2 linked regions of the Parabacteroides timonensis genome follow. The protein of the gene in region 1 interacts with the protein of each later gene in a pairwise test. Links are inferred from orthologs where the notes say so. Each region holds a gene or a part of one and is shown in the gene's direction. Other genes may lie near its edges. The genes, in order: gyrA and gyrB.

The links.
Region 2: the proteins of gyrA (region 1) and gyrB interact in binary tests that used the Escherichia coli proteins (3 or more experiments, as listed by UniProt). The link is inferred for Parabacteroides timonensis from one-to-one orthologs.

Annotation. Positions count from the first base shown.
Region 1 is NZ_LT669941.1:908,663-917,889, forward strand. Bases 2,808-5,978 are described here. They hold gyrA (DNA gyrase subunit A), read left to right. Parts: upstream 2,808-3,190; coding sequence 3,191-5,767; downstream 5,768-5,978. Other genes in these bases: BQ7394_RS11295 (ATP-dependent Clp protease ATP-binding subunit), read right to left, coding at 2,808-2,970; BQ7394_RS11305 (tetratricopeptide repeat protein), read left to right, coding at 5,808-5,978. In the rest of the region: molecular chaperone HtpG, read right to left, coding at 1-295; more of BQ7394_RS11295, read right to left, coding at 409-2,807; more of BQ7394_RS11305, read left to right, coding at 5,979-7,025; BQ7394_RS11310 (sodium ion-translocating decarboxylase subunit beta), read right to left, coding at 7,143-8,357; BQ7394_RS11315 (hypothetical protein), read right to left, coding at 8,366-8,800. UniProt on the Escherichia coli protein: A type II topoisomerase that negatively supercoils closed circular double-stranded (ds) DNA in an ATP-dependent manner to maintain chromosomes in an underwound state.
Region 2 is NZ_LT669940.1:527,434-536,445, reverse strand. Bases 4,011-6,966 are described here. They hold gyrB (DNA topoisomerase (ATP-hydrolyzing) subunit B), read left to right. Parts: upstream 4,011-4,488; coding sequence 4,489-6,444; downstream 6,445-6,966. Other genes in these bases: BQ7394_RS02840 (gamma-glutamyl-gamma-aminobutyrate hydrolase family protein), read left to right, coding at 6,538-6,966; rpsT (30S ribosomal protein S20), read left to right, coding at 4,011-4,235. Also shown: fimbrial tip adhesin FimD, read left to right, coding at 1-127; BQ7394_RS02880 (hypothetical protein), read left to right, coding at 140-2,290; DNA repair protein RecO, read right to left, coding at 2,530-3,255; BQ7394_RS02865 (DUF2721 domain-containing protein), read left to right, coding at 3,346-3,735; more of rpsT, read left to right, coding at 3,981-4,010; more of BQ7394_RS02840, read left to right, coding at 6,967-8,316; BQ7394_RS02835 (M20 family metallopeptidase), read left to right, coding at 8,378-9,012. UniProt on the Escherichia coli protein: DNA gyrase negatively supercoils closed circular double-stranded DNA in an ATP-dependent manner to maintain chromosomes in an underwound state.

The DNA of each region.
Region 1 (9,227 bases):
CTTCTGCACCCGAAAAGGCAATCTGGTTGATGTATTTGTCGATCTCTTCAGCTGTCATACCGATACCACGGTCGGATATTTTGATGATCTTGTCGTCAAAACTTACATGAACAGTCAGGTCGCCCAGCTCACCTTTGAATTCACCGACAGATGAAAGTGTTTTTAATTTCTGTGTAGCATCTACAGCATTCGATACTAATTCACGAAGAAAGATTTCGTGATCACTATACAAAAACTTCTTAATAATAGGGAAGATGTTCTCGCTTGTAACACCAATGTTTCCTTGTTTAGCCATATCGTTTATATTTTATTTATGTATTAATAATTCGTTTGACGTTACGGTATAAACAAAAAAAATGCCAGATAGGTTCTATCTGACATTTTGACTTTATAACCGACAGAAACGGCTTATGCCTGTTCTTTCTTCTGCACGGATGTAACTATTTTCTGTTCCTCTTTATTGAAGTCTACAATGATTTTGTCTCCTTCGCCAACGGAAGCACGGATAATCAATTCGGCCATTTCGTCTTCCAGGTATTTCTGAATAGCACGTTTCAGCGGACGGGCACCGAACTGTACATCGTAGCCTTTCGTTGCAATGAAGTCTTTTGCCTCGTCGGTAAGAACCAATTCGTAACCCAAACCACAAACCCGCTTGTAAAGTCCCTGTAACTCAATATCGATGATCTTATGGATAGCATCTTTATCAAGCTGATCGAACATGATGATATCGTCTACACGGTTCAGGAATTCCGGAGCAAAAGCTTTATTCAATGCTTTCTGAATAACACTACGTGAGAAATCTTTATCCATTTCACCAGCTGCCTGCGAACTGAAACCGACACCACGGCCAAAGTCTTTCAACTGGCGTGTTCCGATATTAGAAGTCATGATCAGAATCGTATTTTTGAAGTCGATCCGTCTGCCAAGACTGTCAGTCAGGCGACCTTCGTCTAATACCTGCAACAGCAAATTGAATACATCCGGATGCGCTTTTTCGATCTCATCGAGCAATACGACAGAGTAAGGTTTACGACGAACCTTTTCGGTCAGTTGACCGCCTTCTTCATAACCTACATATCCCGGAGGTGCCCCGATCAAACGTGACACTGCGAACTTTTCAAGGTATTCGCTCATATCAATACGAACTAATGCGTCCGCCGAATCGAACAGATATTCTGCCAACTTCTTAGCCAGGTGCGTCTTACCGACACCTGTCGGACCAAGGAACATAAATGTTCCGATCGGCTTATTCGGATCTTTCAAGCCTACACGGTTACGCTGGATAGCTTTCACAATCTTCTGAACGGCATCATCCTGGCCAACTACCTGCTTTTTCAAATTCTCTGCCATTTCCAGCAGTTTCAGGTTTTCAGCCTTTGCTATTCGTTGAACAGGGACACCTGACATCATGGCTACCACTTCGGCTACTTTGTCTTCGTCTACTGTTTCGCGATGTTCCTGCAATTCCTGTTCCCATTTAGCTTTAGCAGCTTCCAGTTGCAGCAGATACTGACGTTCCTTATCACGGAAACTTGCTGCCAATTCGAAATTCTGGGACTTAACAGCCGCCAGTTTTTCGGTCTTCGTATCTTCTATCTTAGCTTCCAGTTCTTCGATACTTTTCGGAACTGTAATATTAGATATATGTACGCGAGAACCGGCTTCATCCAGTGCATCGATCGCTTTATCTGGGAAATTACGGTCGCTGATATATCGTTCTGTCAGCTTCACACAAGCATCCAGGGCCTCGTCGGTGTAGATCACATTATGGTGTTCTTCGTAACGAGGTTTGATATTTTTCAGGATCTGCAATGTCTCTTCTGCCGTAGTCGGATCAACAATTACTTTCTGGAAACGACGTTCCAGTGCACCGTCTTTCTCGATGTTCTTGCGATACTCGTCAAGCGTAGTTGCACCTATGCATTGTATTTCGCCACGGGCCAATGCTGGTTTCAACATATTGGCAGCATCCATAGAGCCGGAAGCCGAACCTGCACCTACGATAGTATGAATTTCATCAATGAACAGGATGATATTCGGATTCTTGGAAAGTTCGTTCAATATCGCTTTTATACGTTCTTCAAACTGTCCACGATATTTTGTACCGGCAACGATAGAGGCCATATCCAAACTGATCACACGCTTGTCAAACAATACGCGGGATACTTTACGCTGGATAATGCGCAACGCAAGCCCTTCTACAATAGCTGATTTACCAACACCCGGTTCACCGATCAACACCGGATTATTCTTTTTACGACGGCTCAGAATCTGCGCCAGACGTTCAATTTCTTTTTCACGGCCTACGATCGGGTCTAAACGATTCTCGGATGCGGCACGTGTCATATCCGTACCAAAGTTATCCAACACTGGAGTATCGTTCGGTGATTTCGGCTGTGCGGCACCTGTACCTGAGGAGGAGCGGGGCGATTCCTTGCGGGAAGAAAAGTCTTCTTCATCATCGTCTTCGTCGTCGGTGTAACCATCGCTGATTTCATCCACTTCTTCCAGTTCTTCCATTCGATTCATATCCGTTCCGTTTGCCAGATTATTGTATACATTACGATAGTTTATACCGGCTTCGCTCAATGCTTTGGCAGCAACATTGAATTCTTCTTTTAAAATGGCCAGAAGCAGATGTTCCGTACCAGTCTCGTCTGTTTTGAACAAACGCGACTCCAGCATACTCATACGTAATACACGTTCTGTTGTTTTACTGATGGCGATATCGTGAAGTTCGGACTCTTCCGTATCAAATGTATTTTTGATCTCTTGTTCAATTCTCTTCTTTATGTCATGTACGTTGACATTCAGATCACGCAATAACTGCATGGCTCTTCCTTCACCATCACGTATGATACCAAGCATCAAATGTTCCGGTCCGATATAACTGTTCTGAAGCCTGGCAGCTTCCTCGCGGCTATATTCAATAACGTCCATCAATCTTTTTGAATAATTATTTTTCATACTTATATGAATCCTTCTATTATAATAATGTACTGTGAATGCAAAATTAATAAACTCTCCCTATATATCTAACAAAATTCGTGCCATTATTCCTTAAGAAAAGCCCAATATTTCTGAATAATAAAATTTCAGGGTAAAAACTTTCGTGATAAAGGGAAAAGCGTTACCTTAGTGCACTTTTTGAAAGGTGAGATATTGAGTGTAATTAATATAAAACTAAATGGTTGATCAAGACAGAATTATTAAGATTAACATCGAGGAGGAAATGAAATCAGCATACATTGATTATTCAATGTCTGTAATTGTTTCGCGCGCCCTTCCGGATGTTAGGGATGGTTTTAAACCGGTTCACCGTCGTGTGTTGTTCGGGATGAATGAATTAGGTAATACATCCGATAAACCTTATAAGAAATCTGCGAGAATTGTTGGAGAAGTTTTAGGTAAGTACCATCCACATGGAGACTCTTCCGTGTATTTTGCGATGGTTCGTATGGCACAAACATGGTCCTTACGTTATCCGTTAGTAGACGGACAAGGTAACTTTGGTTCGGTCGACGGCGACAGTCCGGCGGCAATGCGTTACACCGAAGCACGTTTGAGCAAGCTTGCCGAAGAAATGCTTCGTGATATTGACAAAGACACAGTAGACTTCCAGCTGAACTTCGATGATACGCTGAAAGAACCGACAGTACTTCCGACTCGTATTCCGAACTTGTTGGTGAACGGTGCTTCCGGTATCGCAGTAGGTATGGCAACGAATATGCCACCTCACAACATGAGTGAAGTGCTGGATGCGTCTATGGCTTATATAGATGCCCGTGGAGAAATCGATGTAGAAGGTTTGATGGAGTATGTAAAAGCTCCTGATTTCCCGACAGGTGCAACGATCTACGGCTATGCAGGTGTGAAAGATGCTTTCGAAACCGGTAGGGGACGTATCATTCTTCGCGGTAAAGCAGAAATTGAAGTAGAAAACAATCACGAAAAGATCATCATTTCGGAAATTCCTTACCTTGTTAATAAGGCAGAACTGATCAAGTATATCGCCGACCTGGTAAATGATAAACGTATCGAGGGTATTTCTAATGTAAACGACGAATCAGACCGTAACGGTATGCGTATCGTTGTAGATGTGAAACGTGATGCAAATTCAAGCGTTGTACTGAATAAATTGTATAAGCTGACAGCTTTACAATCTTCATTCAGCGTAAATAACATCGCTCTGGTTAACGGTCGTCCGCGTCAGTTGAACCTGAAAGACATGATTAAGGCATTCGTTGATCACCGTCATGAAGTCGTGATACGTCGTACAAAATTCGAACTGAAGAAAGCCGAAGAAAGAGCTCATATCCTGGAAGGATTGATCATTGCTTCTGATAATATCGATGAAGTAATTGCTATTATCAAATCATCCAAGAGCCCGAACGAAGCGATCGAACGTTTGATGGAACGTTTCTCTCTATCAGATGTGCAGGCTCGTGCAATCGTTGAAATGAGACTTCGCCAGTTAACAGGACTAGAACAAGATAAACTGCGTGCTGAATACGAAGAAATCGAGAGATTGATTGCCCGTTTAAAAGAGATCCTGGAAAATGAAGACACTCGTATGGAAGTGATCAAGGGAGAATTGCAGGAGGTGAAAGATAAATATGGCGACGAACGTAAAACCGATATCGTATACGCTTCTGAAGAACTGAATCCGGAAGATTTTTATGCCGACGACGAAATGATCATCACGATCTCGCACATGGGATACATCAAACGTACGCCGTTGAGTGAATTCCGTGCTCAGGGCCGTGGAGGAGTAGGAGCCAAGGGATCTGAAACCCGTGATGCTGACTTTGTTGAGTATATGTATCCGGCTTCTATGCACGCAACGTTACTGATATTTACGGCAAAAGGTAAGTGCTATTGGCTGAAGGTATTCGAAATTCCGGAAGGAGCAAAGAATGCAAAGGGTAGAGCCATCCAAAACTTATTGAATATCGAACCAGATGATAAAGTAAATGCCTTCATCCGCGTTAAAAAACTGACAACTGACACAGAATTTATCAATTCACATTACCTATTGTTCTGTACAAAGAAAGGTGTTATCAAGAAAACATTGCTTGAAGCGTACTCACGTCCGCGTCAGAATGGTGTGAACGCTATCACACTGCGCGAAGACGACGGTCTGATCGAAGTCTGTATGACGAATGGTAACAACGAAGTATTGATTGCGAACCGTAACGGACGGGCTATTCGTTTCCACGAAAGTGCAGTTCGCGTCATGGGACGTACAGCTTCCGGAGTAAGAGGTATGACACTCGACGAAGATCCTTCTGATGAAGTTGTAGGAATGGTATGTATCAAGGATAAAGAAACCGATACAGTATTGGTTGTTTCTGAACAGGGTTACGGAAAACGTTCAGTTGTAGAAGATTACCGTATGACTAACCGTGGCGGTAAAGGTGTTAAGACACTCAACATTACTGAAAAGACAGGTAAACTTGTTGCCATTAAAAATGTTACAGAAGAAAATGATATCATGATCATTAACAAGTCTGGTATCGCTATTCGTATGAAGGTAACTGACCTGAATGTGATCGGTCGTGCAACACAAGGTGTCCGTTTGATCAACTTAGGTAAACGTAACGATGAAATAGCCTCTGTATGTAAGGTTTTATCCGAATCGGAAGAGCAGGTGAATGAAGAAAACGTAGAACAAGACGCTCAGAATGAAAACAAAGGAGAAATAACCGATTTTGGAGGATCCGAAGATATCGCTAACGATACTGAAGAGACAACAAATGAATAATTTAAACAAATAGAAATATTAATCTCAAATTACTATCACAATGAAACGATTATTATTAACAGTTGCATTATGTGTTGCAGCATCTGCCTCTTTCGCTCAAAAGAAAGCCGTTAAGGAGGCACAAGGAATAGCAAAAGGAGACAAGGCTGATTTCACAGAAGCCAGATCATTAATCAAGGGGGCTCTCGAAAATCCTGAAACAAAGGATGACGCTCAGACTTGGTATGTTGCCGGTTTTATCGAAGATCAGCAGTTCAGTGCAGAAAGAACAAAACAAATCTTGGGACAACAGCCGAACGAACCGGTTATGTACGATGCTTTGATCGCTATCCTTCCTTATTTCAAGAAGGCTTACGAACTGGATCAGCTTCCTAACGAAAAAGGTAAAATCAAACCGAAATATACAAAAGACATCAAAAGCATCTTGAGTGCTGACCATGTATATTATTTCAACGGTGGTGCTTACTATTTCGACCAGAAAGATTATAAGAAAGCATACGATTTCTTCAATCAGTACCTGGAAATCTCTGAATTACCGATGTTCGAAGGAACTCAGACAGCAGAAAAAGACTCTACATTCATGACTGTTCAGTTCTATGCTGCCGTAGCTGCTACTCAGCTGGGTGATTCTCCTACAGCTATCAAAGCGTTGAGTCGTGCTAAAGACACAGACTTCAGACAGAATGATATCTACCAGTATCTGGCTTACGAATATCAGCAGGCTAAAGACACTGTGAACTTTGAAAAGGTACTGGAAGAAGGTATGGCTAAGTTCCCGAACGAAGAATATTACCTGATGAACCTGATCAACAACTATATCTATTCAGGAAGAAACGAAAAAGCTATCGAATACCTGAACACTGCTATCGCTAAGGATGCTAACAATTCTCAGCTGTATCACGTAATGGGTATGGTTTACGAAACAGGTTTGAAAGATTATGCAAACGCTGAAAAATATTTCTCTAAAGCATTGGAACTGAACCCAGATGCAGTAGAATCCCTGTCAAGCCTTGGCCGTGTATATTACAACCAGGGTGTAAACAAACAAGGTGAAGCAAACATGATTAACGACAGCAAGAAATATCAGGAAGAATTGACAGTTGCTAAAGATCTTTTCAAGAAAGCTCTTCCTTATTTCGAAAAAGCTCACCAGATGAAACCGACAGAATCAGAATATATGATCGCTTTAAGAGGTATCTATTATAATCTGAACATGGGTCCGGAACTGGAAGCTATCGAGGCTGAAATGAACAAATAATAATCATTTCCATTAAATATAAAAATAGCCGCTCCATTTGGAGCGGCTATTTTTGTCTATAAATAAAGTCCGTATATAATCGCTTAATACGGACTTAAACAAGAAACAATATCCTTATTATAAATAAGGTATGATTGTAATATAAATACCTGTAATAATTGCAGATGTAATCACACCGGATATATTAGCACCTAATGCATCTCCCAAGATGAAAGAGTCCGGGTTTTCTTTACTTACCAGTTTCTGAGCTACTTTAGCCGTTGTAGGAACACAACTCACGGCAGCAATACCAATTACCGGATTATAGTTACCACGTTTAATAAAATACATGATATAGCCACCCATAATACCTCCGATACCGGAAAGGAGCAATGCCGTAACGCCTAATACCAACAATTTTAAAATTTTGGGATCAAGAAGTAGTTGAGCATCACACAATACACCAAGCAATAACCCCAACATAAAAGTAGAACCATATAATAACGGTCCGCTCACAAAGTCATAAATATGTTTCATACCTGATTCGCGAACTGCAACTCCCAGGAATAATGAGAAGAAAAGGGGAGAGGCTACAGGAAACAGAAAACATAAAACGGCACACAAAATAACAGAAAATGCCAGTTTAACCTTTGCATCGTAATTCTTAGGAGGTTTTGTATTCGTCATCTTTATAGCACGTAACCGTTGTGGAATCAGTAACTTTACCAGGTAAGGATACCCACCATAAGTTAACCCCAGATACAAATAAGCAACGACTGTGATAGGAACGAACAGGTGCTTTGCCAAAATCAGTGATGTAAACAAAACCATCGGGCCATCAGCACCACCCACCATAGCGACAGAGGCACTTTCCTGTAAAGATAATCCAAAAGCACTGGCAATCGGAACAGTCAGGAAGGTTCCCAGTTCGGCACAAAGAGCCAGAAAAAGGCTGGCAAACGGCTTTTGGAGTAAGAAACCGACATCCAGTAAGGTACCGATCCCCATAAACACAAAGCAGGCGATCAAACCATTACTAAACGTAAGCGTATAAACAGGTTGAAGAAAGTCAATCTGCATAGTGTTCATTAATTCGTCTGTATCGGAAAGCATTGGATCCAGAAACAGATTCCCAAGACCACCTTCCGGCATGATCAGAGTACCACAATTGATAGCAATCATCCCTAATCCCATAGGGATCATTACCATTGGTTCCAAAACACCTTTCCAGCCCAGATAAACGAGCAGGCCACCAAGAGTAATCAAAAAAACACGAGCGATAGCCAGTATCCATCCACCGGCAACCATTGTTCCAAATCCTTGGAACAAACTTAAAAAATCAACGTTTTCCATATCTGTCTTTATTTTTCGGTAGAAGGATTCTCCTCTTTGTTAATATTGCTTTTTCTCATCATCTGTTCTTTTTTCTTCAGATACATGATACGAGTATCCTGTGGATAATAATAATCCATCAGATCCAAATGAGATGCACCATGGCTTACACCATGATAATAACCGGATGGCTTTATATGAAGAAGATCGCTGTTTACACCTTGACGAAATTCTTCACGTTCGTCATCCACCTGTTCTTCTTCATTAACCGAATCCAATCCGAGTATTTCTCCAATTTTGGCACGTAATTTATTCAACTTGCTAAACTGTGAAAGTTCTTCATTATGATGAAACTCCAGAGAGTCGGCCCAAACTGCGATAAGTTTGATCACACCGGCTACAACAAACCCAATAATGAAGGTCAACGCCATCATTTCCAGGGTAGAAAGTAATAGACTTAACATAATTATTTAATTTAATATCTGATATAATGTACTCCAAAGAGCACACGAATTAATCATTGTTTACAATCCGCGTAAACAATAAAATAGAAACAATGATAAATGGTAAACTAAATAATGATTTTTCGTAAGACATAGATCCAATGACCTGATCGCATACGAAGAGACGAGAATTTTATAGATTGGGTTATTAAATAGGTTTCAGAGATTTTATTCAGAATATTTTGTTCTTTCTGTAAAGACAACTCTAAAAGCCGGGTAGTTACTTTAAAAGGACGCTCACATCTGGTAGATATAACTAAAGAACGTGTAGTGAGGCAAAAAGCAGTGTTATGGGTTTGATTCAAATCGTAATTTCTCAATTCATCCTGTAATGGATGCTTTTTATTATTGCAGATATAGGTAGTTTCTTTAGGAGATAAAATATCTT
Region 2 (9,012 bases), on another replicon or contig:
AGGCAGCTGGTACTGGAGTGCCAGAGCCAGTTCCACCGTTCAGTTCATAGATCCCAGGGTGGGGAATACAGGTTCCTTCAACCCGTTGAACTCATCGGTACGTTGTGTCAGGGATGTCAAATTTTAAAGGAGGATAGTTATGAAAAATATTGTCATATATTTAATTGCTTCACTTGCATTATTCGCCTGTCAGGACGAAATTGAAGTGGAAAAGACAATGAAGCCCGGCAAGGCAGCTTTACAGGTATCTGTAAACATACCGGAATACAGGATCGCCACACGTGCCGCAGCTTCATTTGAGAACAACCTGTCGGATGTCTGGTTACTGGCCTTCGACTCGAACGGACTGTTTATCGAGCGCACTCACGCAACTGATCTTAACAGCGGAGAGACAGACGGCGTCGGTAGCGGTTCTTTCAAAGCGGAAGTACCCGAAGAAACAAGAATTATACACGTGGTGGCTAACTACGACAACTGGTCTTCTTTCAATGATAATGCATTCCTGCAGAAAGACGAGAAAGAAGTTATGCCTTCCTTATACGACAATAAAATGGTTTTCTGGGGAAGAAGCGAGGTTCCCTCCCTGTCCTCTCCTCTATCGGTAACGCTTTTCCGCAACCAGGCGAAAGTAACGGTACAAGACGATGCGTCTAACTTTACTGTCACCGGTTACGCACTCGGTCATATCTCTTCGACCGGTACCGTCGTACCGTTTATACCGGATATGACTCCCAATCCGTTTATTATTCAGGATGATATCACCACGTTACCTCCGGGCACTCTGTATAAAACAAGCCAGAGTGATGCGGATTGTAATATGGAACCCAAATATATGTTTGAAAATCCTAACTACTTCAACGACCAGTCTTATATTATTATTAAAGGCCGCCTGGATAATGGGCCGGAACTGTATTACAAAATACAGTTCCTGGACATTAACAAAAAACCTTATACAATAGTCAGGAACTACCAGTATAAGGTCATAATCAAATCGTTCAGTGATAAAGCACACGGTAGCACGACTTTTGAGGATGCAAAAAACGCAGAAGTATCCAACAACATCTATGCAGAAATATTCAAGGACTCTCCTTCTATCTCCGACAGCGATAACAACAGGCTGACCGTTAGCCGGCTGAACTTCCTGTTCACAAAAGGTGGAACGTTGGACGTGACAGCTCATTATACGGAAAACGAAGTTCCAAACGACGGACAGATCAGCGTATCGGTACAGGAAGACCGGGGTAGTATCGTCAGTGGCCTGTCATACGACGGCAACGGGAACATCACCGCCCGTATAGCCAAAGTCTCTGCCGGACAGAATGAAGCGACTTTACTGGTGAAAGCTGGGGAACTGTCCCGTGTCATCACGGTCACATCCAGCACATTATATAGTTTCGATCCGGCAACATTATCTCCTGAACTATACACAGGCAAGGATCAGGATGTTACTTTATCATTCCGTATACCGGATGTTATACCTAACTACCTGTTTCCTCTGAAATGCGAGGTGACAACAAAATATTTAAATCCGACCGACCCGAATAAGAATCTGGAGATCAATTTCGAGGATGGCATATATAAATATGTATACTGGGTATATAGCCCCGGCATTAAAGAACTGAACTTTAAAACGAGCCTGGATAATAGCAATGAGACGATTACGATAGAAAACGATTATTTCAAAACTGCTGAGATTAAACTAATCTCACATCAGTTTGAAGGAGTATCGGTCAACAACAATAATATGATTGTCTACGGAACGGGGAACACAGCTACATTAAGGTTCACTATTCCCGAATATTCGGATTATCCTCCGACATATCCGTTAACAGTATTTGTTGCGACAAAGAACCTGACAACATCACAGGCCGGTTGGAGCGTGGTAGACGGTGGATATAGCTATACTTATAATACACCACCATCCGGAGAACAGACAGTCGAGTTTTCGTCAAGTAAGAACGATAGCCACGAGCAACTAATCATTAGTGCTCCGGGATTCAGTAATTCAACTGTTACTGTCAACAATTACCTGTCAGGAAACGTGTACACTTCAGGAGAATTACGCGCTATTTATAACGGATTGACGTATACACTTCAGAACCGTAGCATAAGTTCCTCCAATACGGCTATCATCAGTAGTTTTTCAACCAACAGGAACAGTATGTATGGTTTCTATGTAAAATCTGGAAGCAAACTGTCCGATACAGTCACCCTCTCAAGCAATGGTTATTACGGATCATTTACAGTAGGGGAGTTACTAACAGGAATGCGTTTGAATTTGTATCAATAAAAGGAAGACAATCCGGGATGGATTTAGTATTGATTAAGTGAGAGAAGGACTGTACAGGAGCAAAAGCTTCAGGTACAGTCCTTCAATATTTAATTTGTAGTCTCGCCGGGAATCGAACCCGGATCTAAAGTTTAGGAAACTTCTATTCTATCCATTGAACTACAAGACCAACTTTTACATAAGTGCGGCAAAAGTATAACCTTTTCCTCAAACTGGCAAGTATTCAGGCGGTAATCTGATCAATCGAAAAGACTTTGCATCACCGAAAGGGACTTTATTTCCGGAAATTCCGGTAAATGCAAGCGGTAATATTCAACGATACGGTTGATTACTCCTACCCTGTCCTGCCGGGAAAAAGAATAAAGCGACATATTTTCGAAACTGATTTTCAATAGACGAGCAAAGACCTGACTCTCCTCCCGGTTCAAATAATGCCGGTGCATAGGGATACGGTCGATAAAAACACCGTTCTGCATATCGAAATAACAGCCGGAAGAGAAAGAATCGGCATTCGGATAAATTCCCAGATAATGAAGCAAGCGAAGCAAGAATACCAGATGAAAGTTTGCTACTCCCTTATCGGCATATTCCAACAGATGTATCGATTCATACAGATAATTGAAAAGTCGCGGGTCCGGTTCCGTATCCTTCACAACCCGGAACAATACCTCGGAAAGGAACAGTGCCAATACGTTCTTCACCGGATTACAGAACAGTTCGGTCAGAGGATAGCATAACTTTGTTTCGCGGATACGGTGCAGGTCACGTTTATTCAGATGCTCCACTTCCATCTCCAAAACAGATAGCGGCATGAACAGCGCTTTAGAGACGGTCGATTTCTTTCCCCGGTTGCGTGCCACCAGATAAGAGGCTCGTCCGAAAGCCTCCGTATACATATATATAATAGAATATTTATCGTTGTATGGAATAGCATGCAGGACAATCCCGCGCGTTTTACATAACATAATCTCACCTCTTTATGGCAGACAAAGATACAAAACAACAAACTATTTCCGATATTTGCAGGTTATAATAGTATAAATACATTATTAATTATGTTGGATCTAACTACCCCGTCACTTCTATTTTCAGCCATATCACTCATATTGCTGGCTTATACCAATCGTTTCCTGTCGTATGCCAGTGTTGTGCGAGCATTAAAGGAAAAGCATCAACAATCGCACGATCCGAAAGATTTTGCACAGATAGCCAACCTTCGTAAACGGCTTTATCTGACCCGCTCCATGCAAATACTAGGGATACTTAGTTTGCTGTTTTGCGTAATTTCCATGTTTTTCATCTATATTTCATGGCAAATTATCGCCGCCTGGATATTCGGAATCGCCTTATTACTTTTAGCTGCATCACTATGTGTATGTATCTGGGAAATAAATATTTCCGTTAAAGCACTGGAAATACACCTCCAGGATATAGGTTCTAAATAGAAGTTAAAACGTTGTGTTCTATTAAATTTTCCTCTGAAATGTTTTGGTAGTTCAGACAGAACATCTATCTTTGCACTCGCAATCGGGAAATCAACAACCCCAGAGTGCTGAAAGTGAGAACTTTGACATGATGGCCCATTCGTCTATCGGTTAGGACGCAAGATTTTCATTCTTGAAAGAGGGGTTCGATTCCCCTATGGGCTACAATAAACAAAATTAAAAATTCAATAAAGAATAGCTAAGAAATGGCAAATCACAAGTCATCAATCAAAAGGATCAGACAGACTAACGCAAGACGTTTGCAGAATAGATATCATGCTAAAACAGCTAGAAATGCAATGCGTGTACTGCGTGCAACTGAAGACAAGAACGAAGCTCAGGCTCTGTTACCTAAGGTGTGCTCTATGTTGGATAAGCTTGCTAAGAAAAACGTTATTCACAAGAATAAGGCTGGCAACTTGAAATCCAAACTGACAAAGCACGTTAACAAGCTTGCATAAGGAATAATTGCGGCCCATTCGTCTATCGGTTAGGACGCAAGATTTTCATTCTTGAAAGAGGGGTTCGATTCCCCTATGGGCTACTTTAGAAGCGGTCGGGTTAATTATAACCCGACCGCTTTGTCATGTCTTTTCACACCCTGTTTTTTTGCTATTTTCACACTACTTTTACCTGCTAAGTCAATTATTTTCACTACATTTGTTAGCATTTTTAGAGATATAGATAATTAGTGATTTTAAAGGATAGAAACTCATGAGTGAAGAAATTAAGAATACTTCCGGAGAGTACTCTGCGGACAGTATTCAGGTACTTGAAGGGTTAGAAGCGGTACGAAAAAGACCGGCCATGTATATTGGCGATATCAGCGAAAAAGGTCTACATCACCTGGTGTATGAAGTTGTCGACAACTCTATTGACGAAGCACTAGCCGGATTTTGTTCTCAGATCGACGTAGTAATAAACGAGGATAACTCTATCACAGTAACGGACGACGGTCGTGGTATACCGGTAGATATTCATGAGAAAGAAGGCAAATCAGCTCTGGAAGTTGTTCTGACAGTGCTACATGCCGGAGGTAAGTTCGACAAAGGGACTTATAAGGTATCCGGAGGTTTGCACGGTGTGGGTGTATCTTGTGTGAACGCTCTTTCCACTTATTTGAAAGCAGAAGTTCGCAGAGGAGGGAAAATACACATGCAGGAATTCTCTTGTGGAAAACCTTTACATGATGTAGAAGTCGTTGGAGATACAACAACCACAGGAACCACCATCTCGTTCAAACCGGACGACAGTATCTTTACCGTTACTGAATACAAATATGAAATATTAGCAACCCGTTTACGTGAGCTGGCCTTCCTGAATGCAGGTATCAACCTGACACTGACAGACAAACGTGTAATAAAGGAAGACGGAACCTATAAGTCCGACCTGTTCCGTTCGGAAGAAGGCTTGAAGGAATTCGTTCGTTACGTAGACCGTTCCAAAGAATCCCTGATACCCGACGTGATCCATATCGTAACGGAAAAACAAGGAATTCCTGTTGAAGTTGCAATGACATACAACACATCTTTCAACGAAAGTGTATTCTCGTATGTAAATGATATCAACACAATTGAAGGAGGTACTCACCTGGCTGGTTTCCGCCGTGGTCTGACACGTACCTTGAAGAAATATGCCGAAGACTCCAAATTGCTGGAAAAAGCCAAGGTTGAGATTCAGGGAGATGACTTCCGCGAAGGTCTGACTGCTGTTATCTCTATCAAGGTTGCGGAACCGCAGTTTGAAGGACAGACAAAGACGAAACTCGGAAACAGCGAAGTGACCGGTGCCGTAGATCAGGCAATCGGTGAAGCTCTTACTTATTACCTGGAAGAACATCCGAAAGAAGCGAAGATCATCGTAGAAAAAGTGGTTCTGGCAGCACAGGCTCGTCAGGCAGCACGTAAAGCACGCGAACTGGTACAGCGTAAATCACCGATGACCGGTGGAGGGCTCCCTGGTAAGCTGGCCGACTGTTCTTCGAAAGATGCTTCTATCTGCGAGTTATTCCTTGTCGAAGGGGACTCTGCAGGGGGTACGGCAAAACAGGGCCGTGACCGTATATTCCAGGCTATCCTGCCGCTTCGTGGTAAAATCCTGAATGTGGAGAAAGCAATGGATCATAAAATCTTCGAAAGCGAAGAAATCCAGAACATCTTCCGTGCCATGGGTGTTACTATAGGTACAGAGGAAGATCCGAAGGAATTGAATTTGAGCAAGCTCCGTTATCATAAGGTAATCATCATGACCGATGCCGATGTGGACGGAAGCCACATTGCCACTTTGATCCTTACTTTCTTCTTCCGCAGAATGCGTGCATTGATCGACAACGGATATGTTTACCTGGCTACTCCTCCTCTTTACCTCTGTAAGAAAGGTAAAATAGAAGAATATTGCTGGACAGAACAGCAACGTCAGTCGTTTATCGACAGATATGCAGCCGGTAATGAGAACCAGATCCATACACAGCGATACAAAGGTTTGGGAGAAATGAACGACCACCAGTTATGGGATACGACCATGAATCCTGAGAACCGTACGCTGAAACAGATCACAATCGATAGCGCAGCTGAAGCAGATCAGATATTCGCCATGTTAATGGGTGAAGAAGTTGGTCCGCGCCGCGAGTTTATCGAGGATAATGCAACTTACGCAAACATTGACGCTTAATCAGTGGACAGATAACAGTGGACAGTGGACAGATAACAGAGAAAAAGAACTGTCAACTGTCACTTGTCAACTGTCAATTAAAATAGTTTTGTTATGAATAATCAAGTCCGTCGTCCGAGTTTAGAAGCCCTATACAGGGAAGTTGACAACTTTACACCAAAGAAAGAAAAACTTCAGCCTCCCCGCATAGGAATATCTTCAAACCGGAAAGACGGACTTTCCTGTATAGCCGAGACATACGTACAATCCGTATTGCAGGCCGGAGGTGCTCCGGTATTGATCCCGGTGATAACAGATCTAGAAGCGCTTACAGCCATCGTATCCGGTCTGGACGGATTGCTGATGAGTGGTGGCGGAGATCTCAATCCGCTTTATATCGGGGAAGAACCGATACCGCAGTTGCAGGATGTGGACACATTCCGCGACGAGTTCGACCTGATCCTACTCAGGCTGGCGGCTAACCGCCAGTTACCGATCATGGGCATTTGCCGTGGTCATCAACTTATCAACGTCGCTTTCGGCGGTTCGGTTTACCAGGATATCTATTCGCAGCACGAAGGCGGTGTACTCAAACATAGCCAGGCAATGCCCCGCGAACAGGCTTCACATTCCGCCAGGATCACCGATACATCTTCCCGTCTTTTTGAAATACTGAAAAAAGAACCGGACATACAGGTTAACTCTGTTCATCACCAGGCGGTGAAAGAAGTAGCACCCGAATTCAAGGAAACAGCTGTAGCTCCCGACGGCATCAATGAGGCGATGGAACATCCGGAAAAAGAAATATTCAGCATACAATGGCATCCGGAAGCAATGGCCTCCTACGGCAATGAATTGATGCTGGAACTATTCAGGCATCATGTTGAATCCGCCCGTTTGTTCAAAGAAGCCAAACGCATCCACCAACGGAATGTAATACTCGACTCGCATACGGATACACCGATGATCTTCCCCGGCCAATTCAATATTGGAAAGAAGGAAGGCGGAAAGGTAAACCTCCCGTTCATGGAAGAAGGACTGGTAGACGCTGCCATCATGGTGGCCTATATTCCGCAAGGGAAACGCGACGACGAATCGTTACGGAAGGCAACTGATTTTGCAATCGACCGCCTACAGGAAATTCATCGCCAGATGGAGATAAACCGGGGCAGAATGAATATAGCCCACACTCCCCAGGAGGTATGGGTAACAAAAGACGCCGGAAAGAAAGCAATCATGCTGGGACTGGAAAACGGCTATGCCATCGGTAAAGACCTCAATAACATATCCCGCTTCAAAGAACTGGGAGTCAGCTATATCACCCTCTGTCACAACGGAAGTAACGATATATGCGACTCTGCCCGTGGTGAAGCGGAATGGGGTGGCCTGAGCCCTTTCGGGAAAGAGGTCGTAGCCGAAATGAACCGGTTGGGGATACTGGTAGATATATCACACGCAGCCGAAAGTACGTTTTACGACGCATTAGAGTTCAGCGAACAACCGATCATCGCCTCCCACTCTTCGGCCCGTGCCTTGTGTAACCATCCGCGCAACCTCACCGACGATCAGTTGAAAGCACTGGCCACCAAACAAGGAGTCGTACAGATCTGTCTATACAAAGGTTTCATCAACGAAGAAGCAGAAAAGGCTTCTCTTACCGATGCTGTCCGCCACATCAATCATATTGTCGACCTGATCGGTATCAACCATGTGGGTATCGGTTCCGATTTCGACGGCGACGGTGAACTGATCGGTTGCCGGGCCAGCAACGAACTGATAAACATCACCGTTAGACTTCTCAAAGAAGGATACAGTGAAAACGATATTGCAAAAATATGGGGTGGCAACCTGATGCGAGTTATGTCGCGTGTACAGGCAGCCTATAATGGATAAAAGATAATCTAAACAGATGATGATGCATATTTTATATATAACACTGCTGGCTTGTTCGCTGATGGCATGCAGCCAGGCCAAGAATCAACAACAGGAGGATACAACAGTCAGCCAGGCTGTGCCTGCAACAAGTACGCCTTCTTTCAACGCCGACAGTGCCTACACTTATGTAGAGAACCAGGTTAAATTCGGCCCTCGCGTCCCGAATAGCGAAGCACATAAAGCTTGCGGCAACTACTTGGCATCCGAATTGAAACGGTTCGGCGCCAAAGTATATGAACAGGAAGCGACTCTTACCGCATACGATAATACCGGCCTGGAAGCCAAGAACATTATCGGTTCCTTTAACCCGGATAATAATAAACGCATCTTACTTTTCGCCCATTGGGACTCGCGTCCTTACTCAGACCATGATCCCGATCCGGCCAATTACCGCAAACCAATCGACGGGGCCGATGACGGAGCCAGTGGCGTAGGTGCACTACTTGAAATAGCCCGCCAGATCGGACAGAAAGATCCGGGAATAGGCGTCGACATCATTTTCTTTGATGCCGAAGATTACGGTACTCCCGAATTCGTCGACGAATACAAACCCGATACCTGGTGTCTCGGTACCCAGTTCTGGGCAAAGAACCCTCATGTTCCGAACTATCGTGCCGACTTCGGTATCCTGCTCGACATGGTTGGAGCCAAAAA